3 linked regions of the Butyricimonas faecihominis genome follow. The main gene of each other region encodes a partner of the protein of the gene in region 3 in a complex. Links are inferred from orthologs where the notes say so. Each region holds a gene or a part of one and is shown on either strand. Other genes may lie near its edges.

Region 1 (11,196 bases), 430 kb from region 3 along the record:
CTGAATCATAAATCGTAGTTCATAAATTGCGAATTAATCGGTTTTCAATAAAAAAAGGCAGGCCTGTAAGCCGGGTTCTGTACCTTGCGGTTTCTATCATTTATCTACTCCGCAGATCACTCCGCAGCTCTAGCGACCTACCCCCTGACATCGGTCGGGCAAACCTAAGCGCCAGTGTACATGGTCTTGCAACTCGTGAGGTGTACGGCTACCCCGATCACCCGGGATACCGGTGGGCTCTTACCTCACCTTTTCACCCTTATTCCGCGAACGGAACGGTTATTTTCTGTTACACTACTGCCCCCTCTCGGAGACCTTCCCGTTAAGAAGCACGATGCCCTGCGTTGCCCGGACTTTCCTCTCTCCCTCGCGGGACAGCGATAGAACGGCCTGCCTTTATATTTTAGATTTAATGATTTTAGATTTTAGATTCCAACCGCACAAGGCCTATGCTTTAACTACTCCCTCTAACTCCCCCTTACACAGGGGGAGCCGGTAGGGGTAGTCCCCTCTAATCTCCAAACTCATCAAATCTTCTTCATTTTCAATTGTCAATTCTCAATTCTCAATTAATTAAGAATCGGGTCTTCCGGGAAATTCGCCCACAGCTTGTATCTTCCCCCCAGAGAACTCATGGCTTGTTCCCATAATCCCTCGTTCGGGATGGTAAACAGCGTGTCGGTAGGAATTGTCCCCACCATCCAAGAATTCTCCTTCAATTCATTCTCCAACTGGCTATCTGTCCAGCCACTATACCCTGCAAAGAAACGAATCTCTCCTTCCAATACCTTTCCGGCTTTCAACATCTCCGTCAAAGCCTTAAAATCACCTCCCCAATATATACCTTTCGCGATCTCTTCCGAGTCCGGTATGTCATTTCTCCGATGGATGTAATACAACTGATTACGCTCCACGGGACCACCAATGTACACGGGGAAATGTACGCCTTCGAGTTCTTTTACCAACTCGGAAGTCGTGTAAGGTAACGGCTTATTCAATACAAAACCCACGCTCCCGCTCGAATCATGTTCCACCATGTAGACCACGGAACGGTTAAAATATTTACCTTCCAGAAAAGGTTCTGCAATCAACACCTTTCCCACCTCAACACGGTCATCATTGTGACGTATCTGAAACAGATCCTGAAATTCCTTTTCCACTAATTAATATTTTTACAAGTCAAATATATCTACTAACTTTGTATTGATAAAGCGTTAATGCAAAGATATAAAAATGTGCAAAATATTTATCATATCACTCCTATCTTTATTTATTAACAGCTTTGCAACAGCGCAGAGTGTTGTCCCGTCCGTGATTATGGGCAGGGATACCGTACCCCATGTTCTTCTCCATGAAGTAGATGTCGTCGCCCGATTGAAGAATCCACGGAAATACGCCCGCCAGCAACAACGGAACCAAAGGATGGTTTATAACGTGAGAAAGGTGTTCCCGTACGCGAAAATAGCCGCCGCCAAGATCAACGAGATTGAAAATAAACTAGCGCAAACGGATTCCGAGGCAAAACGAAAACAGATTATCAAGAAAGAGTACAAGGAACTCATGCACACGTTCAAGCAACCGTTGATGAAACTGACCGTCACGCAAGGGAAGATTCTCGTTCGCTTGATCTACCGGGAAACAAACAACACGTCCTTCAATCACATCAAGGAGTACAAGGGTACGGTGAATGCCTATTTTTGGCAATCGCTGGCTCTGTTGTTCGGGAATAACCTGAAAGCCGATTACGAACCGAACGGGCGGGACCGCGAAATCGAGCAGATCGTGCGCTCGATCGAAAAGGGAGGCCCTTCTCACATCACCCGGCGATAAATCCTGTTCTTGGCACTAAAATTACCACTCTTTGATATGATCGGAATTTAAAGTTTATTACTTTTGCCTTATGAAATACGAAGAGATAGTTGCAGATTTAAAAGCAGGGAAATATGCCCCGATTTACTTTCTATCGGGGGAAGAGTCCTATTTTTTGGACGATATAGCGACACGCATCGAGAAAAACGCCCTCACGGAGGACGAGAAGGCGTTTAACCAAACGATATTGTACGGGAACGATGTCTCCATGACCACCGTGACCGATACGGCCCGCCGCTTTCCCATGATGTCACAACGTCAAGTTGTCATTGTCAAGGAGGCCCAGAATATCCGGGATTTCGAGAATTTACTGCCTTATATTGATCATCTTCAACCGACAACGATCCTCGTGTTTCTCTATAAAAACAAGAAACCGGATAAACGTAAAGGAGTTTTCAAAAAATTAAGCAGTTCTTCGCATTGCATCTATTTCGAGTCGGCCAAACTTTACGACAACAAGATCCCGGACTGGATTATTTCGTACTGCAAAGACAAGAAGTACATGATTTCACTGAAAGCCGCGGGTATTCTCGCAGAAAGTCTGGGGAACGATTTGAGCAAGGTGGCCAACGAACTGGACAAGCTCATGCTCCTACTTCCCGGTGGCGGTGAAATCAAGGAGAATCTGGTGGAAGAACACACGGGGATCAGCAAGGAATTCAACACGTTCGAACTCACGGCAGCCATCATACAGATGGATCACCTGAAAGCAAACCGTATCGTGAATTATTTCGAGGCTAACCCCAAGAACAACCCGCTGGTTCTCACGATCAGCATGTTGTTCCGGTACTTTCTGAACCTACTGACGTACCACTACCAGAAGAAAAGTACCCCAAACCAGCAAGAAATGGCCCGGTTACTGGGTATCAATCCCTATTTTCTGAAAGATTACACGGAAGGAGCGAAACGATATAACGCCATGAAATGTGCTAACATCATCTCTTGGTTACGGGAGTATGACCTCAAATCAAAAGGTGTCGGTAACGCAAACATTTCTGACGGTGAGCTTTTGAAGGAGCTAATATTTAAGATAATGCATTGAAATTTGCCCGTGGTGAATTTCAGGTTACAGGTTGACAAGTTACAAGTTGGAAAGATAAAATCTAAAATGAACAAGGCTATATTTCTGGATCGGGACGGAACCATTAATTCTGATGAAGGTCATTATTACATATATAAAGTTGAAGACTTCGTTTTCAATCCCGGTGTAATCGACGGAATTCGTCGACTGAACGAGGCGGGTTATTTGATTATCATAGTTACCAATCAAGGCGGGGTCGCTAAAGGGGAGTACTCGATCGAAGACGTGGACAACCTTCACGCTCATATGTGCAAGGAATTGGAAAAGCATGGGGCGCACGTGGATAAAATATACTACTGCCCTCATCACAGCAGCATTGCCCCCTGTAAATGCCGCAAACCATCGCCTTACATGATCGAACAGGCTATCCGGGAGTTTGACATCGACAAATCAGCCTCGTGGTTAATCGGGGATGGTTCACGGGACATCGAGGCGGCGGAGGCTGCCGGAATCCGGGGTATTAAAATACCTAAAAACAGTGACTTAACCCCGGTTATAGACTCCATTCTCAAGCAATAAGAAGGTTAACGATACGTCATGTTCGAAATCTTGTTTGCCTTACTGCCAATGGTTATACTGGTCATATCCATGGGGATATGCAAGTGGCCCGGAGATAAGAGTAGCCTGCTTACCCTTGTTATTACCGTTATGTTGGCCATTTTCGCCTTTGGTATACCCGCGCAAGAGATCGGTTTCACTTTAATAAACAGTACCGCACGTGCTTGTATCACTATTCTTTCCGTTATCTGGATGGCTGTATTTAGCTATAATATTCTGCTGGATTCCGGCAAGATTAAAGTGTTAAAAGACCAACTGGCAACGATTTCCACGGACAGGAGTGTACAGGTATTACTGATCACGTGGGGATTCGGGGGGCTACTGGAAGGAATGCCCGGCTACGGGACTTCGGTTGCCATCCCGGCAGCCATACTCGTAACGCTGGGATTTCGTCCGTTGTTCGCCGTACTCGCAAGCCTCATCGCTAACAGTGAACCCACGACATTCGGGGCCGTCGGTATCGCAGAAACCGTTCTCATGGAAGAGACCGGCTGCCCGTTACCTGAATTGTGTAAGGCTACCATTCAACAATTATATCCTTTTATATTTTTGATCCCGATAACTTTGGCTATATTGGCCGACAGACGCCGCCAAGCTTTACTCAAGAACATCTTGCTCGGCACGCTTGTCGGGGGCGTATCCTTCCTAGCACAATACGCCACGGCCGTATATCTCGGTCCGGAGATGCCAGCCATTCTAAGCAGTATTTGTTCCATCATTATTATTATCGCATGGAGTAAATGGACCAAAAAAAGTGACACAATTCCCACGAAACACTCGCCCCGGCAAATATACCAAGCGTGGAGTGTCTACGGCCTTATCATTTTCTTTATATTACTGGCTATTCCCTTCAATTTCAAGGTAACGAGTTTATTGCTTTTTGCCGGAGCTTTTATCGGGGGACAGATACAGGGTGTAACGACAAGCAGACAATTCACATTACTAGGCCAGACTCTCGTACAAATCCGCAGTACTATTATTATGGTTATCGCCTTGGTCAGTATATCCGCACTCATGGAAATATCCGGCATGGTGCAATTACTGGCCGACACACTCACTTCCATCTCCGGGAAGTATTACGCTTTCTGGTCCCCTTTGATCGGGGAAATAGGAACATTTATCACGGGTAGCGGTACTTCGGCAAACATTCTTTTCGGGAAATTGCAAGCAGGAATCGCCACAAACATGGACATTGATCCTTCTTGGCTTGCCGCCGCCAACACCACAGGCACTACTGCCGGGAAAATTATCTCACCCCAGAGTATTGCTATTGCCGCCTCCGCATGTCAATTACAGGGCCAAGAAGGGGGAATCTTAAAACGGGCTTTCCCATACGCTCTCGTGTACGGAATACTACTGGGAATTATTGTCTTTCTCGGGTGATCAGAAAGCAGCCATCAATAAATCAATATCTCTAGAAACTAATCCATAGCGATCGGCAATCACCCGTTTCGTCAACACACCGTTATAAACATACACGCCATGCCGTAATCCCGCATCATTTTTTATGGCAGTATTAAAGCCACCCGCCCGGGAAATCTTATCAAATAAAGGAGTGAATAAATTACTATAAGCGATAGATGCCGTACGAGCCACTCTCGACGGGACATTCGGGACACAATAGTGGATTACCCCATTATATACATACGTCGGGTTCTCATGAGTCGTTGGTCCTGATGTTTCAATACATCCACCATGTTCAATGGACATATCCACAATCACCGCTCCCTGTTTCATCAACCTTACCTGTTCTTCGGACACGGTAATCCCGAAATCATCATCGAAGAAACGCAAAGCCCCGATCAGCACGTCGGCAGACAACAACGCCCGTTCCAAAACCGGCTTATGAAAAACAGAAGTATATACCCGTTGTCCCAGACAATGATTTATCCGGCGTAGACGCTCCAGCGAATGATCGAACACTTTCACCTCAGCCCCCAAAGCCAACGCCGTACGAGCCGCATATTCCCCCAAAGTCCCGGCCCCCAAAATAACCACCTCGGCTGGAGTGATTCCCGTCACCCCTCCCAGCAAAATACCTTTCCCTTCCCGAGAATTGCTCAAGTACTCGCTGGCAATCATGATTGCCGAGCTTCCAGAAATCTCACTCATCATCTGCACCACGGGATAAACCCCGTTCTCGTCTTTCAGAATATCGAACCCGACAGCCGTCACCTTCTTCTGCATCATCTCCACGACAGCCTCTTTTCGTAACTCGAAAAGCTCGATCGGTGACAGTATGACCTGCCGATCATGCATCATTTCCACGTCTGCCTGCATCACCGGAGTCGGTTTCAGTATAATATCCGCCGTGTACACTTCCTCGCAGGTATCCAACATCTGGGCTCCCGCATCGGCGTACTCCCGGTCATGGTAATGTGCCGCCTCCCCGGCTCCTCGTTGTATCATTATCGTATGCCCCATATCAACCATCATGGCCACGGCCTCCGGGGTTAAACACACCCGGTTTTCCCGTCGCTCGGTCTCGTTCGGTAAACCGATTGTCAATCGTTTCTGCCGGTATTCCCCGAATACCTCTTTTTCCTGGTATAGAAACCACTCCCGATTAATTTGGGCTCCCAATAATTTACCCGAGTTATCCATAACCTACACTTTAAAGTTTTTCTTCAATCACCAATTCTCTCCGACCATCTGCCAGTTCAGAGAACTTGCATATCAACGTGTTTTTCGGTAACAGAGGCTCCACCATCTCCGGCCACTCTATAAAACAACGATTCCCGCTATAAAAATATTCCTCGTAACCGAAGTCCATGGCCTCCTCAATATTCTTCACCCGATAGAAATCGAAATGAAAAACCGAGTCTCCCGTGGCCGTCAGATACTCGTTTACGATAGCGAACGTCGGGGAATTCACATCATCCTCTATCCCCAAACACCCGGCTACCGCTTTCACGAAAGTGGTCTTTCCCACTCCCATCGGCCCGTACAGGGCATATATCGTGTTGCCTCCGGTACTTTCCAGAAACTCTTTTGCTACCCGATTCAAATCATCAACACCGTCAATTATCCAGCGCATAAACTTTCCTCTATTTTATGAATTGATTAATTACCTTTGTCATATACCCGATTGAAGTATACCACAAAGGTAATTATTAGTAAACGAAAAAACGAAACTAAAAGTTAGAATCTCCCCTACTTCTCAACTTCTTCAACGATCTCATCTTGTTGTCCGGCATCCGTAGCTTTCTCTTCCGTGGCGGCACCTTTCAGGAAAGTCGGTAGATTCAGCCCAGCCATGTTAAACAGATCATTCAACGGGGGAACCGATTTCATCATCCCCGAGATGAAGTTAGCCGTGGAGGTATTCCCGTTCCCGGCATTATTGCCATCCCAAACGGTAACCTTGTCGATCTTGATATTCTTAACAGCCTCCACTTGCGTTCTCACCAGCTCCGGCAACTTATCGGTAATCAACATCATCACCGCCTTGTCGGGATCTCCGGCGGCGGCTTTCACGATTTGGGCATATCCTTCCGCCTGTTTTGTCAGCACCTCGTATAAACCTCGTGCTTCGGCATCCATCTTGGCAAAAATGGCATCAGCCTCTCCTTTCGCCAACCGGCGCAAACGTTCCGCCTCGGCCTCCGCATCAATAATCGCTTTCTCCTTGTCAATCTGTGCGGGAACCACGATATTAGCCGCTTGTGTAGCTTTCTCTCTTTCGGCACGAGCAATCTCAGCCTCCCGCTCTGCCATATAAGCCTCTTCCAAAGCCTTTGCAGCCTGCACTTTCTCTGCCGCGATAGCTTTACGGGCAGCCTCGGCCTCTCTCTCCCGACGGATGGCATCCGAATCGGCAATTAAAATCTTGGCATTGTTTTCTCCCTCCACCGCGGTTGCATTAGCCTCGGCCGTCCGAATACGAGTGTCCCGCACGGTTTCCGCGATACGAATATCTTTATCCCGATCTGCCTCGGCTTTACCGATCTCTCCGAATCGATTCTGCTCGGCCACGCTTTTCTTGGCATCATTGATCGCTTTCGCTGCTGCTTCTTTTCCCAAAGCCTCGATATACCCGGACTCATCCCGCAAGTCGGTCACGTTCACGTTGATCAGTTTCAAACCGATCTTCCGTAACTCGGCCTCCACGTTAGCACTCACGTTAGCCAAGAATTTATCCCGGTCGGAATTGATTTCCTCAATATCCATCGTGGCAATCACCAAACGTAACTGCCCGAAAAGAATATCCTTGGCCAAATCCTGAATATTTTCCTGCCGTTGCCCCAACAAACGCTCTGCCGCATTCGTCATGCTATCCGGTTCGGTAGAAATACCCACCGTAAAACGACAAGGCACATCTACTCGTATATTCTGTTTACTTAAAGCATTCGTCAAATTACACTCGATAGAGATCGGAGTCAAGTCCAGAAATGAAAAACTCTGGAACACCGGCCAGATAAAAGCCGCCCCTCCATGAATACAACGTGCGGAACTCACTCCTCCGGTCGCATTCTTACCGGTCCGCCCGTACACGACAAGAATCTTGTCTGACGGACAACGTTTATAACGGGACAATATCGCCGCAAACGTAACAAACAACACCGCCACGATGGCGACAATCAAATACAAACTACCTTCCATACTTTCCATATATTCCTAAGATTAATAATAAATAGTCATTTAAAAACGCTCCACCAGTAAGGTGTTGTCGTTTATCACTTCCACGACCCGAATCGGTGCTCCCGTCTCCAATTCCTCGCCTGCTGTCAGGGCATTAAATTCCCGGATAGCCCCTTGTATCGAGATTTGTACTTTCCCCTCTCCCCGTTTTTCTCCCGGAATTTTCAAATACACGTTCCCTTTACACCCCACGGCATTTGCCATGTTAATCGTCCCGCTTTGCTCCATGCGGCTCATGAATCTGAAAATAGCCATCACGGCCATCACTAGCAACACACCGATCACAGCCGACACGAGAATCAACACGAACTGGTTTTCTATCGCTTTTTCAAAAGAGATGATCGACCAACCGAACCCCAGTAGGAAATTGATGAAGTTACGAAAAGTAAATAACTGGAAAGGACCGCTATCCCCATCAGTCGCTGTATCCGCACTCACGTCAACATCCATCCCCCCATCCGTATCCATCCCGATAAAAGTCATGATTGTCTGGATAACAAATACCAAACTGGCAAATAGAGTGATACACCACACCGATTGCATAAATAACCCCAGAGAACTCCACCATTCTTCCATTACATTCAATTTTAATTAGACGATATTCACTAACTTCCCCACAAGCACACTACTACACAAATATAAACATTTTTACAGGACTTCCTACCCTCCATTAAAATTAAATATACATTCTACCGATCCGGGTAAAATACAAGATTAAATATCTAAAAATAAAAGAATAACGAATCAAAACTAGAGTTTAAAGTTTATTAACTATAAAAATTAGTTTTAAAACTAAATATTTTAGTTCTTTGTTGCAAAAGAAATAAACCATGAAAGGATTAACTAGCAAAGAAGAAGAAATCATGGGCTTTTTCTGGGAGAAAGGCCCTCTATTCGTGAAACAGATGCTTGCATTTTACGAAGACCCGAAACCGCATTTCAACACGTTATCCACCATCGTGCGCGGGCTGGAAGAAAAAGGTTATCTCGCTCACGAAGTTTACGGGAACACCTATCAATATTATGCGATCATTAGTGAAGAAGAGTTCCGCAAAGGCACCTTGAAGAACGTGATCAGTAAATATTTCAACAACTCGTACCTCAGTGCCGTATCTTCACTCGTGCAGGAAGAGGACATTTCATTGGAAGAATTGAAACAACTCATTTCCGAAGTAGAAAAAGCACACGATAAATAAACTATTTATGGGTACCTTCTTTGTCTATATACTAAAAACATCCATCTGTTTAACGGGATTCTACTTGTTTTACAGATTATTACTCAGCAAAGAGACCTTCCATCGTTTCAACCGGATAGCATTACTGGGTATTCTACTGTTATCCCTGCTTATCCCGTTCTGTGAAATAACCGTTCCCAAAGAATCGGAAGTACAACAAACGTTACTAACCATTGAACAGATTCTCACCCTAGCAGACCACGTTCCACAAACAGAAGTACAAGCCCTCCCTTCATCCATCCCGTTGTGGCTTCTCGTCCTGCTGTGTATTTATTTGCTGGGAATTCTTTTCTTCCTCGGACGCAATCTTTATTCACTGTTTCATATGCTCCGGCTATTGCATGGCGGAAGGCAGGAAAAGTTAGAAAAAGGTATTACCCTCATCATCCATGACAAGAATATCGCTCCCTTCAGTTGGATGAAATACGTGGTCATTTCCGAGAAAGATTTGCAGGAAAATAGCAAGGAAATTCTCATCCATGAAATGGCTCACGTACACAATCGACATTCCATCGACCTGTTGATCAGCGATATTTGTATCATTTTCCAGTGGTTCAACCCCGCATCTTGGCTCTTGAAACAGGAGTTACAGAATATTCATGAATACGAGGCCGATGAAACGGTTATCCGTCAAGGCATCAACGCAAAACAGTATCAATTATTATTAATAAAAAAAGCTGTCGGCACAAGGCTCTACTCTATGGCCAACAGCTTTAATCACAGTAAACTTAAAAAACGAATAACTATGATGTTAAAAGAAAAATCCAGTCCTTGGGCCCGGATGAAGTACCTCTACGTACTTCCCGTTGCGGCAATCACATTAACCGCTTTCGCCCGTCCCGAAATCTCGAACGAACTAAACGAGATTTCAACTATCAAAGTTAGTGATATTACTTCAATTCTCGATGCAAAAGAAGTAAATAATTCCCTTACGGCCGTTGATACGGCTCAAAAAACAGTAATCACAGAATCAACCTTTAGATCCACCCTGCCCGAGGATTCTATTCAAAGCAAAACGCCACACTTTTTTTTGAAAACGGAAAAAGTAAAAGCAACTTCAGTTCCTCTCAAAATAGGTCAAATAACACTCCAAGATTCATGTATTAGTACAACATCAGAGATTCCCGTCCTATTTATTGTCAATGGAAAAGAAGTTTCTGCCGATTCCGTGAAAATAATTGATCCTAACAAAATTGAAACGATCACGATTCTAAAAGATAAATATGCTATTACCCAGTATGGAGAAAAAGGGAAAGAGGGCGTTGTTTCAATTACTTACACATCCGGGAGTCCGGCCAAAAAAGTAACCTCTTATAAACTGGCAGACGGCACCACGGTCTATTTAAAATCAGAAACGTCAACAACCGGTTCTTACACGATTATCCACTCGAAAGACACGTCCAGCCTTAAAACCGTGAAACTAAAAGGTGAAGCTCGATTCAAGATTGTCGAAAAAGATTCCATCATCGAGTATCAAGTCATCAGTGACACGTTAAAATACGGCATTCAAAAGAAAAAAGAGAAGTAGCATCGCACTTTCTCCTTGCACTGGGGGAGCGTGGCTTACTAAGCCGTTTTTCATTCAAGGAAAGAAGGAGCTGTCTAACAACAAAATCGTTAGGTAGTCCCTTCTTTTTCGCCATCTGACAAACTATTTCTTCATCTCAAATCCTAAAAGAATCTCATCATACCCATCCATCAGCGAAGTAGTTGTTTTATCTGATTTCTTCAAGGCAGAGGATAATACACTGACAAAGTTCATAAGTTTTTCCGTATTGAAAAGCAACGATACTTGTTCCCCCGATTTTACCA
Region 2 (11,073 bases), 3.2 Mb from region 3 along the record:
GGATGCGACGAACGTGCCGGCCGAATTGAAGGACTATGTTGTCGTGTCGGATATTGCTCAAATCAAGGATGTAGACGTGGCAATTTTGTGTACCCCAACCCGTAGTGTGGAGTCGTATGCCTCGAAAATATTAGCTATGGGGATTAACACGGTGGATAGTTTCGATATTCACACGGAGATTTCCGGTTTGCATAAACGTCTGGGAGAGGTTGCTAAAAAGCATGGGAAAGTATCTGTTATTTCCGCCGGATGGGATCCGGGAAGTGATTCTGTCGTTCGTGCCTTGTTAGAAGCTTGCGCCCCGAAAGGGATTACTTATACGAATTTTGGCCCCGGCATGAGCATGGGACACACGGTTGCAGTGAAAGCCGTGGAAGGCGTGAAAGCTGCGTTATCCATGACGATTCCGGTGGGAACGGGAATCCATCGCCGGATGGTGTACGTGGAGTTGAAAGAGGGGTACGATTTCAAACAAGTGGCCGAGGCGATCAAGACCGATCCTTATTTCGTGCATGACGAGACGCACGTGATGCAGGTGGAGTGTGTCGATAACCTGAAAGATATGGGCCACGGCGTGAATCTTGTCCGCAAGGGTGTTTCCGGCAAAACGCAGAACCAGTTGTTCGAATTTGACATGAAAATCAATAACCCGGCTTTAACCGGACAAATCCTCGTGGCAACAGCTCGTGCATCCATGAAACAACAGCCGGGATGCTACACGTTAATCGAGATTCCGGTGATTGATATGCTGTATGGAGATCGGGAGGAGTTGATTAAGCATCTGGTATAATTCATGTAACGTTCTTGTAGAGCATTTATAATGATTTTAAACTACGACTTTATGCTGTTTTTTCAGATGTAAAGTCGTAGTTTTTTTGTTCTCTTATTGGGTGGGTTTAGATCGTGGGTGTGAGAATGGGATGTGACTTGTCTATTTTTTTATTTTATTTTTTATATCTTTATCGTGTCGGATTTGGGGGTAACGTGCTTGCTCGGAAATTTGTATTTTCAAGAGAAGCAGGTGAGAGAAACCTATCGGGCCACTTTTGTTCGGAATTGGCGTGTTAAAACGAGTCGAGTAAAGGAGCGTGATTTCCCGAAGGAGAAGGCCACGATTACACTGGATGATCGGAGAGAATCGGACAATACGATTATTGCGGATGCGGTGAAGTGGATGAAGGTGAATAAATGAGAGATAAAAAGCAAAAGGTCATCCGATAAGGTAATTCGTGAATGTTAGAATGATTTTATACCAAAAGGTATTATACCAAAAGGTATAAAATTATTTCCTATAATTTGGTAAATCCTTGAATACTCATTACATTTGTAGAAAACAATTATTATGTTGGATTCACCTTTTCAATACGGGAAATTAGCCGCTGGTTCGACCTTTGTAAATAGGGTTAGGGAGAAACAAGAACTTAAAAGTAACTTGTATTCGGGCATTAACACGATGCTGATTTCCCCCCGGCGCTGGGGAAAATCATCTTTGGTGAAAGAAGCGATGAAAGAGCTGGTTGAAGAACGTCCTGATGTGCGAGTATGCTTTTTGGATGTCTTTACGGTACGAAGTGAGGAGGAGTTTTATCAACTTTTTGCAAAAGAGGTCATCAAAGCTACTAGTAATAGTTGGGAAACGTGGATTTCAAATGCTACGGAATTCTTAAAAACGCTCTCTCCGAAAATATCTATCGGTGTTGATCCGATGACTGATTTTTCTATCGGGCTAGAATATCACAGAGTGAAAGAAAATGAACGGGAGTTATTAGAACTTCCTGAAAAGATCGCTTGTTCCAAGGGAATTAAAATTATTGTTTGTATAGATGAGTTTCAAAGTTTGGCAGGATTGAAAAATTATGGGCATTTGGAAGGAGAAATGCGTAGCGTGTGGCAACACCATCAAAAGGTTAGTTATTGTTTGTATGGTAGTAAACGGCACATGATGATCGAAATTTTTAATTCGTCTTCCAAGCCTTTTTATCGATTTGGACAATTGATGTTTCTCCGGAAAATAGATGAAACTGAATGGATAAAATTTATCATGAATTCCTTTCAACGGACGGGGAAGGAGATTTCGACAGAGGATGCCGGATTGATTGTTGAGAAGGTGAAATCTCATTCTTGGTACGTGCAACAGTTATCTCATTTCGTGTGGAGTGCAACTCGGAAGGCAGTGACTGTAGAAATTGTTGACAAGGCGTTTTCGCAAATCGTGAATACAAATTTGCCTTTGTATGTTGCCGAATGTGAGGCTTTATCCATTACCCAGCTTAATCTTTTGATTGCTATAGCGAAGGGGGAGTCAATTCTTACGGGAGCGACGACGATGTCCAAGTATAAATTGGGAACGCCGCAAAACGTGTCGAAAAATAAAATCGTTTTAGAACAAAAAGATATTTTGGATAAAACGGTGGAAGGTTTTTATTTTCTTGATCCTGTATTCGAATTCTGGTTTAAGAGTGAATACGTGGATGGATAACGAATATTTACCATATAGGAAAAACTTTGGCGATTTTGTATCGAGGAGAGACAGACAACACGATTATAGTGAATATCGTGAAATAGGAAAAGTGCCTCAATAGGGAATTTAACTTAAATTGTGGCCCAAAAGCAAGAAACCATGATAAATGCTTTTACATTCATCATGGTCTCTTAGTGTAGGAAATGATTAAATACTTTTGATTATTCCTTAATTGCCTCCAACGTTTGTTTTCCCGTCAGTTCCTCCGGTAGTCCATTCTGTAATTGTGGATGAAAAGTTAACTCCAGTGGCGTTTACTGTAATTGTTAAGGTTGTTATTTTTCCGGGTAATAAAGCTAGATCCTTGATATCGTAATCTTTTGCTTCTGTTATATTGGCAAATTTAAGATTGATAGTTGTTGGGGCTACTGGTAAAATAATAAAATTTTTGGATGCAGAGGTTTCTGTCGTGCTGTATGTGACAGAGCCAAAATCAAGATCTATATTTGTGGGGGTTGCGTTTGCGGTTAATTCGGTACTTCCGTCTGCTTTAATTGTCATATCTAATTTTGAAGGTACGTTTATTTTGGCACTTTCTAGTACTCCGTAAAAGGAAAAAGCAGATTCGTTTTGAGCTATTACCTTTAATTGAAGTTGGGCTAGTTTATGTGCGAATTGGAAATTTACGGTTGGTGGTGTCGTGGAATAAGTTGTCGCGATAGCGGGAGCGACAATGATGTCTTCTTCTCCGGTTATCGTAAAATTGACTGTTCCGGAGGTGAGAAGGCCTTGTGGCCAATAGGCAATAAAATTTGCTGCATCTGTTGTTGATTTATAATATTGAGGATTTATGATGTTTTCAAATGTCCCATCTGTTTTTAAGTCAGCTGTGGTTGTTACATCTGAAATCGTGTTAAATGCGGGATTCGCTCCGTCTGTACCTCTTAGAATTTGTATGCTTGTTATGTTTGATACAGGATGACCGCTTCCGTCAGTAGTGATGGCAGCCCGGGATAACATATCGATACCAGCTCCGAATTTAATCTCTACCGGAACATTAGGATCAACGTCATCTTCGGATGTTTTAGTACAACTTGCCATAGCTGCTATGGCAAGAATTGATAGAATAAATTTTTTCATATCGTGAGCATTTAAGTTTTTTGCAAATGTGAGAGACTTGTCACGAAAGAGATGAGTAAAAAGTAAAATTCTGTTATAATTTTACCTTTTCGGTCGTGGATTGTACGAATTCCAAAATTTTTACGTATTCGAAATTGTTAAAGGGGGTCCACGTAACGTTGTTTCCATTGTTTTGGGGTGATGCCCTCGTTGAATTTGAAGGCAGAGATGAATGAGGAAAGGGAATTGAAGCCGGAAAGGCTGGCTACTTCCTGGATTTGCATATCCGGGTGTTGAATTAATAGAATCGTGGCTTTCTGTATTCGGTATTTGTTGACGAACTGGTAGAAACTGAAGCCGAACTCGTTGTTGATAACGTTCGAGACGTACGTGCGGTTTGTTCCCAGCAAGGCGGCCACGTCGGCTATGGTCAGGTTCCCGTTGGTGTATATTTCTTTTTCATCGAAAAGGTGGACGAGTTCATCCTTCATCTTTTCTCTTTTGATCCCGAGATTTTTCAAATACTTCTCGGGTAGGGCGGGAAAAACGGGGGATAATTCCGTTTCGCTTGTTGGAGCGGTGACAGGTGGCTCCGGGCAGGAATTAGGGGAAATGATTTCCTCTTCATGAATCTCCGCGTGTTGCTCCGTGTAACAGATATAAGGTTCGTTGAGAGCGTGGATAAACAAGTAAAAAGTGAATAATATGGAACTGATGTGGAATAGATAATCGCTCCAGATGGCTTGAAAACAAGATGCGAAAAGAGCTACAAATGCGAAAAATACAGCCAAAGGGATGGCTTGGTTTAGCCAGTGTAAATCGATGTTTTCCATGGAAGAATAATTCTCTTCCAGTCGTTGCATATGTTCTTGTTTCAAATGCAGAATGCGAAACGTGTATAGTGTGATCATGATGGCTTGAAGGATCAGGCTGGCGCAACGGAAAATAATTAAAGGTAAGTTGGCATTAAAGAACACGCCGTCCCCCGCAATTTTTTCTTGCAGAGGCGACAAAAAGAAACTGGTAATCAGTACCAAAATTCCCGGCATCAAGTGTGGCCAAATTCTTCGGGATGTCAGTTTTTCCGGTTTCGTGAGCTTGCGGAAATAGAAAAAATACAGGGGAACCAGAAACAAGTTAATGACAATATCAAAGATGGGTAAGCCCAGTTCACCCGTGATATATTTATGAATATCTTGTATCATGTTCGGGATGAAGATCAACCCCGAGAATGTGAAAATAATTCCCAGTAGCCTCCGTGGATGCATTCCGGCTTGTTCGCTGGGGACGGCCCCTTTGACTGTTAACAGCGTGAGGCCGCAAAATAGGGGAATGATAAAAGAAAGGACGTACGAAAAATACATCCAAAATATTGGAGAAGATATACTGTCATTCATCATATTCCTAGAATTTGAAATGCCGTCCTTTTATTTCACGGGACAAATATAATGAAATTATAACTATATGGATACGATCTTGATATTTTGAATAAAAGTTTGGAAGAATAAAAATAGATACCTTAAAAATTGACATCCTGCCGTAAACTTTGTACTTTCGTCCCCACTATAGATGACTTATAATGAATGATGAAAAGCTAAAGGAAGAAGTTCGCAAGGCTTGCGAAATTCTTAAAAATGGGGGGATAATTCTTTATCCCACGGACACGATATGGGGCATCGGGTGTGATGCCACGAACGAGGCTGCCGTGAAACGGGTGTACGAGCTGAAACACCGGGAGGATAGTAAGGCTATGTTGGTATTACTGGACGATGTGGGTAAGCTTGCATCCTACGTGGAGGTTCCGGACGTGGCTTACGAGTTGCTTGAAGTGAACGATAAACCCATGACAATCATTTACCCGAACGCAAAGAACTTGGCGAAGAATCTGATTGCCCCAGATCGAACCATCGGCATCCGGATCACCTCGGAGGATTTCACGAAATCCTTGCTTTACCGTTTCCGTAAACCCATTGTCTCGACGTCAGCCAACATCAGCGGGGAACCTTCTCCCCGGTGTTTTGCCGAAATCAGTGATGCTGTGAAAACTGCTGTCGATTACGTGGTCGATTTCCGTCAGGAAGAAACAACGAATCCCGCTCCCTCCAGTATCATCAAACTGGGTGTTGGTGGCGAGATTCAAATCATCAGAAAGTAATAACCCGAAGATTGAAATCGAGAGTGTCCCCACATTTTCAATTTTCAATTTTCAATTTTCAATTGTATTATGGCTCTTATTTTAAATATAGATACTTCAACAGATGTATGTTCCGTGGCGATTGCCCGGGATGGAAACGTGATTGCTTTAAAAGAGAATGACGAGGGATTTAATCATTCCACTTTATTAGGCGTGTACGTGGATGATTTATTAAAGGAGAACGACTTGACTGCTAGTGACTTGTATGCCGTGGCCGTGAGTATGGGCCCCGGTTCCTACACGGGCTTGCGTATCGGGGTATCTTTAGCCAAGGGGATATGCTTTGGTGCCGGGAAACCTTTGATTGCTGTTAGTACATTGGCAGCATTGGCAAATGCCGTGGCCCAAAGAGAGGACGAAGAGGCTTTTTATTGCCCGATGATTGATGCCCGTCGCATGGAAGTCTATACGGCAATATATGATCGGGAAGGAAATGTCGTGCGAGATATTCACGCTGAAGTGATTGAAGAAAATTCTTTTGCCGATTTATTATCTACCCGGAAAGTTTTGTTCTTTGGAAATGGGAGTGATAAGGTGAAGGAAGTCTTGAAACATCCGAATGCCGTGTTTATTAACGGGGTCTCGACTTCTGCGGCAAACATGATTGGGCTTGCAGAACGATACTTTGAAGCCGGTAAATTTGAAGATGTAGCCTATTTTGAACCGTTTTATCTGAAAGATTTCGTGGCTACCGTACCTAAACGGAAAGTTTTATAAATTAAAAGCTTTATCTTTGCTCTACTAAAAAAGAGAGATGGGCGATCCGCATGTAATAAAAAAAAGAGGTAAGCAAGAAGAAGAGGATTTTAAAATTCTTTTTCGGGATTATTTTGCCTCCATGTGTGTCTTTGCTAATCGTTACTTGGAGGATGGAGAGATGGCCCGAGACGTGGTTCACGATGTGTTTTGTGGATTATGGGAAAATCCATCGGAACTGGTGGGTGTTGCCAGCGTGAAAAACTATCTTTATACTAGCGTGAAGAATCGTTGTCTTGACGTGTTGCGTCGGGAGAATATCCATCATCGTTACGTGGAGTGGGAACAGGAAAATGAAAAAGAACGTGAAGAGTTTTTCGAGATAGAAACTTTGCGTGAAGATGTTTACCGGTTACTGGATCAGGCCATACAATTATTGCCGGAACGTACCCGGGAAATTTTGTTGTTGAAGTTACAAGGTCTAAAGAATCAGGAGATAGCAGATCAATTGCATATTTCCGTGAATTCGGTAAACACGTTAAAGGCAAATGCTTACAAGGTATTAAGAGACCAATTGCATGATCAATATTTCCTTTCATTGTTATTTTTTTTGAAAAAAGTCTGTTTTTGATTCACTAGTTTTTTTCATGAGTTCGTCTATGGGATGTATTAAGGATAATAGACGGATGTATGAATCTGAAATCAAATCATAAGGTATGGCTCGTGTTTGCCCAGTTGCTTGGAATGGAAACCGAGCAGGAACGGCGTCAATTGGACGAGATTGTCGTGCCTGATTCTAAAGAAAAATTATTACTTGACGAAATGTCTTCGGGGGAGGATTATTTGCGGCGGCGGCAAATGATAGAAGATATAGATGTGGATAGAGAGTTGGAACGGGTGATGAGGCCCCGTAGACGGCGATTATCAGTTCTGTTGGGGAGAGTAGCAGCCGTGTTATTGCCTCTTCTTTTAGGGGGAACGGCCATTTATGTTATGTATTCAAGAAATAATGCATCCTTGAAAAATGTAATTAGTTTGCACGATGTGGAGCCGGGGACCTTGGAGGCTGTGCTTGTCACGAGTGACGGGACATTGCGGGAATTACAGACAGCCGGGAACCATATTAACGAAAAGGATGGAAGTAAGATAATGGTCGATTCGGCTCGCTTGAATTATCAGGACAACAGACCGGAATCCGTGCAGGAATTGATTTATAATAAATTGCTCGTGGGGCGTGGGCATGAATATATGCTGATCTTGAATGACGGGACACGGGTGTGGATGAACTCGAAATCAGAATTAAGTTATCCGGTAGCTTTTGGGGAGAACGTACGTCGGGTACGTTTATCGGGAGAGGCTTATTTTGAGGTAACCAAGGATTCGGTTCGTCCCTTTATCGTGGAAGTTGACCGGGGATTTGAAGTGAAGGTGCTGGGAACGCATTTCAATATAAAGGCATATGACACGGATGATTCCTATGAAACGACTTTGGTTGAGGGGAAAGTGCAGGTTTCTCAAGGGCATAAAACAAAGATCACGCTGGAACCTTCGGAACAGATGGTGATCGGGAAAGACGGGCGTCACGAGGTACGGGTGGTAAACACGAGTTACTACACGGCTTGGCACGAAGGATGGTTTTATTTTAACGACGAGTCCTTGGAACAGGTGTTAACCATGATTGGTCGTTGGTATGATGTCGATTTCGTTTTCGTGAAGGAGAACCTGAAAGAGATCACCGTGACGGGGAAATTGAAACGTTTCGAGAATCTGAGCGTGATATTGAAGATGTTGGAAAGAACAACCGGAACGGAATTAATGTTGAAGAATAGAATAGTAAAGGTGGATAAAAAGAAATAACCGGGAATGGGTCCAATCATCCCCGGTTATCATTAATAATCAATAAATAATTATTATTTAGTCAAAAACAAAGTTATGAAAAAAAATGGAGAAACGCGCTATCTTCCGCGGGGAGGATGTGTGGAAAAATGGTTATTGTTTATGCGAAATTTTCTGATTATTTTTTTGATGAGTTCTATGTCTCTGTATGCTAATCAGGTGACCATGGCTCAAAAGATTTCGATTAAGGTGAATAACGTTAATCTGAAAGCGGTAATCGAGGCTATCGAGCAACAGACAAAGTTCGGTTTCCTTTATAACGAGAACGAGGTGAGACAAGTAAAAAACTTGTCTTTGAACGTGAAGGATATGGATGTGGTAAAGGTGTTGGACTTGGTGTTGAAAGGCAGTTCGTTGGTGTATTCCATCGAGCAGGAAACAATTCTGATCTCGGCGAGGGAACGTGTGGTGGGTGATACAATAAAACCGATGGAAGAATGGGTAATTCGAGGACGGGTAACAGACAAGAAAAATGGGTCTTTACCCGGTGTATCCGTGTACATAAAAGGAACCACGAAAGGGGTGGCCACTGATTCAAAAGGAGAATATAAATTGGTTTTGGCTCCCCAGAAAAATTTGGTATTGATGTACTCATTCGTGGGAATGAAAATGAAAGAGGTGCCGGTAAGTAAGCCGGGAGTGGTAAATGTCGTTTTGGAGGATGACGTGTCGGATTTGGACGAGGTAAGGGTTATCGCGTACGGGAAGACCACGAAACGGGAAATGACGGGTGCTATGACTTCGATCAAGGGCGAGGATCTTATCAGCGTTCCGACTTCAAATCTTTCCAGTTTATTGCAGGGGCGTGTTGCCGGGTTAGATGTTTCTAACATGAGCGGGGCGCCCGGTAGTGGGGGAACGGCAACTATTCTGCGTGGATATAATACTTTGAGTGCGGAGCAACGTGATTTCAGTTCTCCCCTGTGGGTGATTGATGGTGTACCCATCACGAATATGACTTCTTCTTTAACGGGGACAAATGCTTTGGCCGAGATTGATCCGGAATCGATTGAATCTATTGAAGTGTTGAAGGATGCGGCGGCTACTTCCATGTACGGATCACGTGCAGCTAATGGAGTCATCTTGGTTACCACGAAACGGGGTAAAAACGGGGAACGTTCCATACGGGCTAACGTGTCTTATTCATGGTCTTATATCCCTGAATACCCGACAGTTTTTGCCGGTAAAGAATCTCGGAGATATAAATTGAAAGCCTTGCAGAATTATCGTCAGGCTTATATGAATGATGATTATGAGGCGGTGTATCCTAAAAGTTATCAGGATGTTTTCGGGAAGTATGGAGGAGCTTATGATTATTTCTGGGGAAATGGTAGTGAATATAATGCAAAATATATAGATCAATTGCAGGATAGTTTGAATTCGTTTTATAATAACTCGACAAATTGGTTCAAGCGTTTCTTCCAAACGGGAAAAGTCATAACGGCCAACGTGCAGTCATTGTATGGAACGGATCGTTTTAATAGTAGCGTGGGAGCTGGTTTTTATGATGAAACGGGAATTTTGAGAAATAGTGGGTTCACCCGGTTTAACTTCATGACGAATTTGGGATTTAAACCCATTGAACGTTTTAATATAGAAGTTCATTTGTCTTTGGCATACGCCCGTCGTAAACGAAATCAAGGAGAGAGTAGTAACTTGATCATGGGAGACGGTCAAAATTTAGTAAATATTCCGAAGGTGCCTTTTGAAACGTCTCCATTTTTGCCCGCAAATTCCGTGGTTGAGGAATACGTGCTGAAAAATCAAAAAGGAGTGAAGGAGAAGAATGAAGATTTATTTGGTCGTTTGAGTGTTGCTTTAACTTATAATATTGCCGATTGGCTTCGAATCTCGTCAACGAATTCTATTGGATATACATTAAGTAAACAGAATACGTTTACTCCTATGGAATTGACCACGGATGGTAAGACGGCCACTCAAGGATCATTTTTGGAAAATCGAACTTTATTAACAGAAAATCTATTGGTATTTAACAAACAATTTAAGGATCATAAGGTAGAAGCTTTGGCAGGTATTTCCACGCAGATGGATGAGGAACATGTCGTTGGAGGAATCGCTAAAGGGGGGCCTAATAATCAGGTACATTATGCTAAAAACAAATGGCCGGCGATTGACAATAGTGGCTCAACACCTCAAGCATTGCAAGCGTATAGCTCTAATTATGAAAAAGACGTGATGGTGAGTTTCTTGGGAAGATTGACTTATAGTTACAAGCAAAAATATATTTTTGGGGCTTCCGTTCGTCGGGATGGTAGTTCAAAGTTCGGGAAAGGAAAACCTTGGGGAACTTTCCCGGCGGTTAGTGCGGCTTGGGTGTTCTCTGACGAGTCATTTATGGATTGGTGTGATTGGTTGGATTTTGGAAAAATTCGTGGTAGCTGGGGAGAGACTGGAACTCAATTTACAACTCGTTATTTAGCTTATGGTTCTTTGACAACAGGCTGGACGTTTATGGGAAATTCCACGATCGTACCGGAAGCGGCCAATGGTTTGTTGAATCCCAACTTGTCTTGGGAAACAACCGGGCAGTATAATATTGGAGTGGATCTGGATTTCTTGAATTACCGGCTGAATGTGGTATTCGATTATTATAATCGTTATACCGATGATATGATGTATGCGGTCCCGCTGCCGGGAAACTATTCTCCCATGACAACACAATACCAGAATGCGGGGGCTATTTCCA
Region 3 (4,212 bases):
GGAGTTCAGAGGGTTGTTTAGCGGAGTTTATGGCGTAAATAGTATTCTTACGTTTGATAATTGTATGTATGGATGAAATAATAACTACATTTGTAATGTGTTATAAATATTATAATTATGCAAGATTTAATAAACGGACGCTGCGGTTGGTGCGGAACGGACGAACTATATGTAAAATACCATGATCAAGAGTGGGGAAAATTAGTGACCGACGATAAGAAATTATTCGAGTTTCTAGTGTTGGAGAGTGCTCAAGCCGGATTGAGTTGGATAACTATTCTTAGGAAACGGGAGGGGTACCGCAAAGCCTTTTGTGATTTTGATGTCGAGCGGGTAGCACGAATGACGGATGAAGATGTTGAACGATTGATGCAGTTTGATGGTATCGTGAAAAATCGTCTAAAAATCAAATCAACAGTTACTAATGCAAGACTATTTATTGATATTCAAAAGGAATTCGGTAGTTTTTATGACTACACGCTGTCGTTTTTTCCCAACAGGAAACCGATTGTCAATATTGTTCGGTCTTTAAGCGAAATTCCGGCATCTTCTCCTGAATCTGATGCCATGAGTAAGGACATGAAAAAGCGGGGTTTTAAATTCTTCGGAACCACGATTTGCTACGCCCATTTGCAGGCTGCGGGGTTCATTAACGATCATTTGGCAGATTGTATTTGTCGGAGGGATAAATAATATTTTTTAAAGAGGGGAAAAAGAAAACCGCCCGAAGGCGGTTTTAATCATTTCTTTTTGTATCCTACGGGTTGCGTGTAGATAACGATGTGTTTTGCCGGGAGTCCGATGACTTTGGCTAATTCTTCCTTATCCACGGAACCGATGACCACGGTTGCCATATCTTTTGCTGCACATACCAAATAAACGGATTGTGCCATGTAGCCGGCATGGTGGTAAGAGTATTCTTTCTGGTGTTCTGGGTTCGTGATTCGCCCTTCCTTGTTATGGTCGGCCGTGTAGATAAAACACACGGGAGCGACACCCATGAAAGGTTGTGGACCACACTCTTTACGGAAATCTCCTTTCTTCACGAGTTCCAATTCGTGTTTCTCTGCGTTATAGCGGTAGATTCCATCTGCCGTGGCCACGTAAAGCACCATTTCTTGCCAGTTGGTGGCGGTGGGAACTGTTCGTTTGCCGCTTTCCGGACGGTTAATACCGTTTGCGGCCCACACTAGGTCGGAAAGGTCTTGTAAGGATAGTTGTTTCGAGTCGAAATTACGGTCTGTTTGCCGTTCGTTCAAACAGTCCATGAGTGCTTTCCCCCCGCTCTTTTTCGGGGCGGGTAATTTGATGTTTTGGGCGCTGACTGCGCTGCCTAATACTGTTAGTACCAGCATTGTGATAATTGTTTTCATTAATTTACAACATTAGTGGGTGTACCATTAAAGAAGTTCAGGATGTTATCAACAGCTTCCTGCCCGGTGGCAATGCGCGTGTCGATAGTGCCTGTAGCGTTGTGAGGGGCAAGGATCACGTTATCCAAGCCGTAGAGCATTTCAGTAACATGGGGTTCATCCTCGAACACGTCCAAGGCGGCCCCGGCGATCGTTTTATTTTGTAAACAGATGGCTAATTCCTTCTCGTTAATGACAGCCCCGCGAGCGGTATTTACCAGAATGGCGGTCGGCTTCATCAATTCGATTTCCCGTTTCCCGATCATGTGGCGGGTTTCGTCCGTCAGCGGGGTATGGATGGAAACAAAATCCGATCTTTTCAGTAACGTGTCAAGATCGATTTTCTCGTATCCTTCTACTGTACTCCGACGATTGTAGTAAATAACATTCATACGGAATGCTTCTGCCAGTTTAGCCACTGTTTTACCAATATTTCCCATGCCGATAATTCCCAATGTGCGCCCTTCCAGCGTGAAACCGAGATTTTTCATAACGCCCCACATGCTTTCTTTTTCAACCCGGATGCGGCGGTCACATTCGGTAATTCGGCGAGCTGCACTCAGCATGAGGCCCATGGCCATTTCTGCTGTCGGGAAACATACGGCTTTCGGGGTGTTACAAACAGCGATTCCTTTGGAACGGGCGAATTTGATGTCGATGTTGTTGTAACCGACACCGAAATTGCTAATTACTTTTAACTTTTTCCCGGCCTCGATAACCGCATTATCGATAGAACGGGTGAAGATGCCTAGAATAACGTCGTAATCCGGAACAAGTTTGATTAATTCTTCCGTGGTGAAATACTCGCCTTCCGGCATTGTGATCGTGTGTTCTTTTCCCAGTTTGGCGAATGATTCGCGGGGAATGTTGTAAGTAACTAGAACTTTCATATTTTTAATTTTAAACTTTAAACTCTAAACTTTTCTCAAACTCATTCGGGCATCTGCTGGGGCTTCCAAGCCGATAAACTGTGATGCCAAGTATTTGTAATATCCCGTAACGGCAACCATCCCTGCGTTATCCAGCGAGAAACCCAACCGGGGGATGAAAACTTCCCAACCGAGGTGGGCGCCTTCGTCATACACGGCTTTTTGTAACCCGGAGTTGGCTGATACTCCGCCTCCAATGGCGATTTGTTTGATCCCGGTTTGTTTAGCGGCTTTTTTCAATTTGGCCATGAGAATATCAACGATCGTTTTTTGCAGTGATGCACAAAGATCATTGAGGTTATGTTGTATGAAATCCGGGTCGTTTTTGATTTCATCCCGGATGAAGTACAGAAACGAGGTTTTCAGCCCGCTAAAACTATAATCCAATCCGGGGATATTCGGTTTGTTGAACGTGAATCTTTCCGGGTTACCTTCTTTTGCCAAACGGTCGATTACCGGTCCTCCGGGATAAGAGAGGCCCATTACCTTGGCGCATTTGTCGTATGCTTCTCCCGCCGCGTCATCAATGGTCTGCCCGATAACTTCCATGTCTAGGTAGTCCCGTACGATGATAATCTGCGAGTTTCCCCCGGACACGAGTAGGGTTAGGAACGGGAATTTCGGGTGACGGGATTCCACACCCGGTTCTTTGATGAAGTTCGCTAGGATGTGAGCCTGTAAATGGTTCACCTCGATCATGGGTATTTGTTTGGCAATAGCGAATCCTTTGGCAAAGGACGTTCCCACAAGGAGAGAACCCAGTAATCCGGGGCCTCTGGTAAAAGCCACTGCATTTACTTCATCTTCTGAGACTCCGGCTTGTTTTAAAGCTTGCGCTACCACCGGGATAATGTTTTGCTGGTGTGCCCGGGATGCTAATTCTGGTACGACTCCTCCGTAGGCCTCGTGAACCTTTTGACTGGCAATAACATTCGATAGCACAACCCCGTCTTTTAGTATAGCGGCCGAGGTGTCGTCGCAAGAAGATTCAATACCGAGAATTACAATGCCCATTTTAATTTCTTGATTTTAGATTTTAAATTTTAGATTGCATAATTCATGATTTGGTGATTTTAGATTTAGTGATTATTAATCACGGAATCATTAAATCGGTCATCACGAAATTAATTCGTTTTACATTTTTCTTAATTTTCAATTATTAAGATGAAATGTCCTGCAATATTAATAAATTTGCGTGCAAACTAAAATAATGACAGCATAAAAAAAATAATCTCCATATTATCTCGGTGTGTGATAGGATTGGTCTTTTTGGCCTTTGCTGCATACATGGCTTTAATGACCCCGTTTGTACAGACGAGGTTAGTGGATTATTTTACCCGTATTTTAGAGGAACGGACGGGAACCACGATTTCTATCGGACGGGTGGAATTCCGCCCGATAGAGTCATTGATTTTAAATGATGTGTTTGTTCGGGATTGTCGTCAAGATACGCTTGTGTTTTGCGAGCGACTGGTGATGAAGGTGGATTCCGTGAGTTTCGTGAAAAGACGTTTCACGATTACGGAGGCTGCTTTCGAAAAAGCCAAGTTTAATTTATGGATCGAACGTAGGCAAGATGGAGGGGAGAGTCTTACAAACGTGGAACAGCTCATTAATTCTTTTTCATCTTCCAAGGTCGATACCGTGCCTCAAACCTCTTCGGGGTGGAACGTGAATCTGACTCAGGTAATATTGAAAGATTGTCGTTTCCGGTATATCGAGAGCGATTATGAACCGACAGATTACGGGATTAACTGGACAGACGTGGAGTGTCAGAATCTGAACGTGCGTGTTTCAGGTATTGATTTTTCGAACAAGCAATATCGGGCTAAAGTTGCGGGACTTCGTTTCAAGGAAAAGTCCGGTTTCGA

The links.
Region 1: the proteins of tsaD (region 3) and tsaE are in contact, whole or in part, in a crystal structure (PDB 6N9A), measured with the Thermotoga maritima proteins. The link is inferred for Butyricimonas faecihominis from one-to-one orthologs. Residues at the interface, in WP_004082750.1 of Thermotoga maritima: Cys10, Asp11, Arg49, His50, Leu82, Gly84, Gly135, Gly136, Glu154, Thr155, Leu156, Asp157, Asp158, Ser159, Glu162, Asp165, Lys166, Arg169, Leu170, Tyr175, Lys213, Thr214, Leu217, Tyr218, Gln221, Arg222, Asn324; in WP_004082108.1 of Thermotoga maritima: Leu37, Gly38, Lys46, Lys57, Val59, Lys60, Ser61, Thr63, Phe64, Thr65, Leu66, Met67, Val69, Pro71, Tyr82, Arg83, Leu84, Asp86, Asp88, Phe89, Asp93, Ile128, Asp130, Glu131, Arg134.
Region 2: the proteins of tsaD (region 3) and tsaB are in contact, whole or in part, in a solved structure (PDB 4WQ4), measured with the Escherichia coli proteins. The link is inferred for Butyricimonas faecihominis from one-to-one orthologs.

What each region holds. Positions count from the first base shown.
Region 1 is NZ_AP028155.1:590,074-601,269, reverse strand. What follows is about bases 4,835-7,765. They hold tsaE (tRNA (adenosine(37)-N6)-threonylcarbamoyltransferase complex ATPase subunit type 1 TsaE), read right to left. Parts: upstream 6,546-7,765; coding sequence 6,123-6,545; downstream 4,835-6,122. Other genes in these bases: R8806_RS02510 (flotillin family protein), read right to left, coding at 6,662-7,765; R8806_RS02520 (alanine dehydrogenase), read right to left, coding at 4,892-6,112; R8806_RS02525 (L-lactate permease), read left to right, coding at 4,835-4,891. Also shown: R8806_RS02545 (YqgE/AlgH family protein), read right to left, coding at 570-1,160; R8806_RS02540 (DUF4294 domain-containing protein), read left to right, coding at 1,234-1,830; holA (DNA polymerase III subunit delta), read left to right, coding at 1,901-2,911; R8806_RS02530 (D-glycero-alpha-D-manno-heptose-1,7-bisphosphate 7-phosphatase), read left to right, coding at 2,978-3,469; more of R8806_RS02525, read left to right, coding at 3,488-4,834; more of R8806_RS02510, read right to left, coding at 7,766-8,110; R8806_RS02505 (NfeD family protein), read right to left, coding at 8,150-8,725; R8806_RS02500 (BlaI/MecI/CopY family transcriptional regulator), read left to right, coding at 8,980-9,345; R8806_RS02495 (M56 family metallopeptidase), read left to right, coding at 9,353-10,912; R8806_RS02490 (DUF4923 family protein), read right to left, coding at 11,036-11,196. UniProt on the Escherichia coli protein: Required for the formation of a threonylcarbamoyl group on adenosine at position 37 (t(6)A37) in tRNAs that read codons beginning with adenine.
Region 2 is NZ_AP028155.1:3,318,527-3,329,599, reverse strand. What follows is about bases 4,840-7,647. They hold tsaB (tRNA (adenosine(37)-N6)-threonylcarbamoyltransferase complex dimerization subunit type 1 TsaB), read left to right. Parts: upstream 4,840-5,804; coding sequence 5,805-6,491; downstream 6,492-7,647. Other genes in these bases: R8806_RS13760 (FecR family protein), read left to right, coding at 7,161-7,647; R8806_RS13765 (RNA polymerase sigma-70 factor), read left to right, coding at 6,529-7,101; R8806_RS13775 (L-threonylcarbamoyladenylate synthase), read left to right, coding at 5,160-5,735; R8806_RS13780 (AraC family transcriptional regulator), read right to left, coding at 4,840-4,980. Also shown: R8806_RS13800 (diaminopimelate dehydrogenase), read left to right, coding at 1-790; R8806_RS13795 (hypothetical protein), read left to right, coding at 1,022-1,192; R8806_RS13790 (AAA family ATPase), read left to right, coding at 1,343-2,479; R8806_RS13785 (fimbrillin family protein), read right to left, coding at 2,690-3,601; more of R8806_RS13780, read right to left, coding at 3,739-4,839; more of R8806_RS13760, read left to right, coding at 7,648-8,327; R8806_RS13755 (TonB-dependent receptor), read left to right, coding at 8,403-11,073. UniProt on the Escherichia coli protein: Required for the formation of a threonylcarbamoyl group on adenosine at position 37 (t(6)A37) in tRNAs that read codons beginning with adenine.
Region 3 is NZ_AP028155.1:164,789-169,000, forward strand. What follows is about bases 1,342-4,212. They hold tsaD (tRNA (adenosine(37)-N6)-threonylcarbamoyltransferase complex transferase subunit TsaD), read right to left. Parts: upstream 3,356-4,212; coding sequence 2,327-3,355; downstream 1,342-2,326. Other genes in these bases: R8806_RS00730 (SagB/ThcOx family dehydrogenase), read right to left, coding at 1,342-1,373; R8806_RS00735 (NAD(P)-dependent oxidoreductase), read right to left, coding at 1,373-2,302; R8806_RS00745 (translocation/assembly module TamB domain-containing protein), read left to right, coding at 3,593-4,212. Also shown: R8806_RS00725 (DNA-3-methyladenine glycosylase I), read left to right, coding at 118-693; more of R8806_RS00730, read right to left, coding at 741-1,341.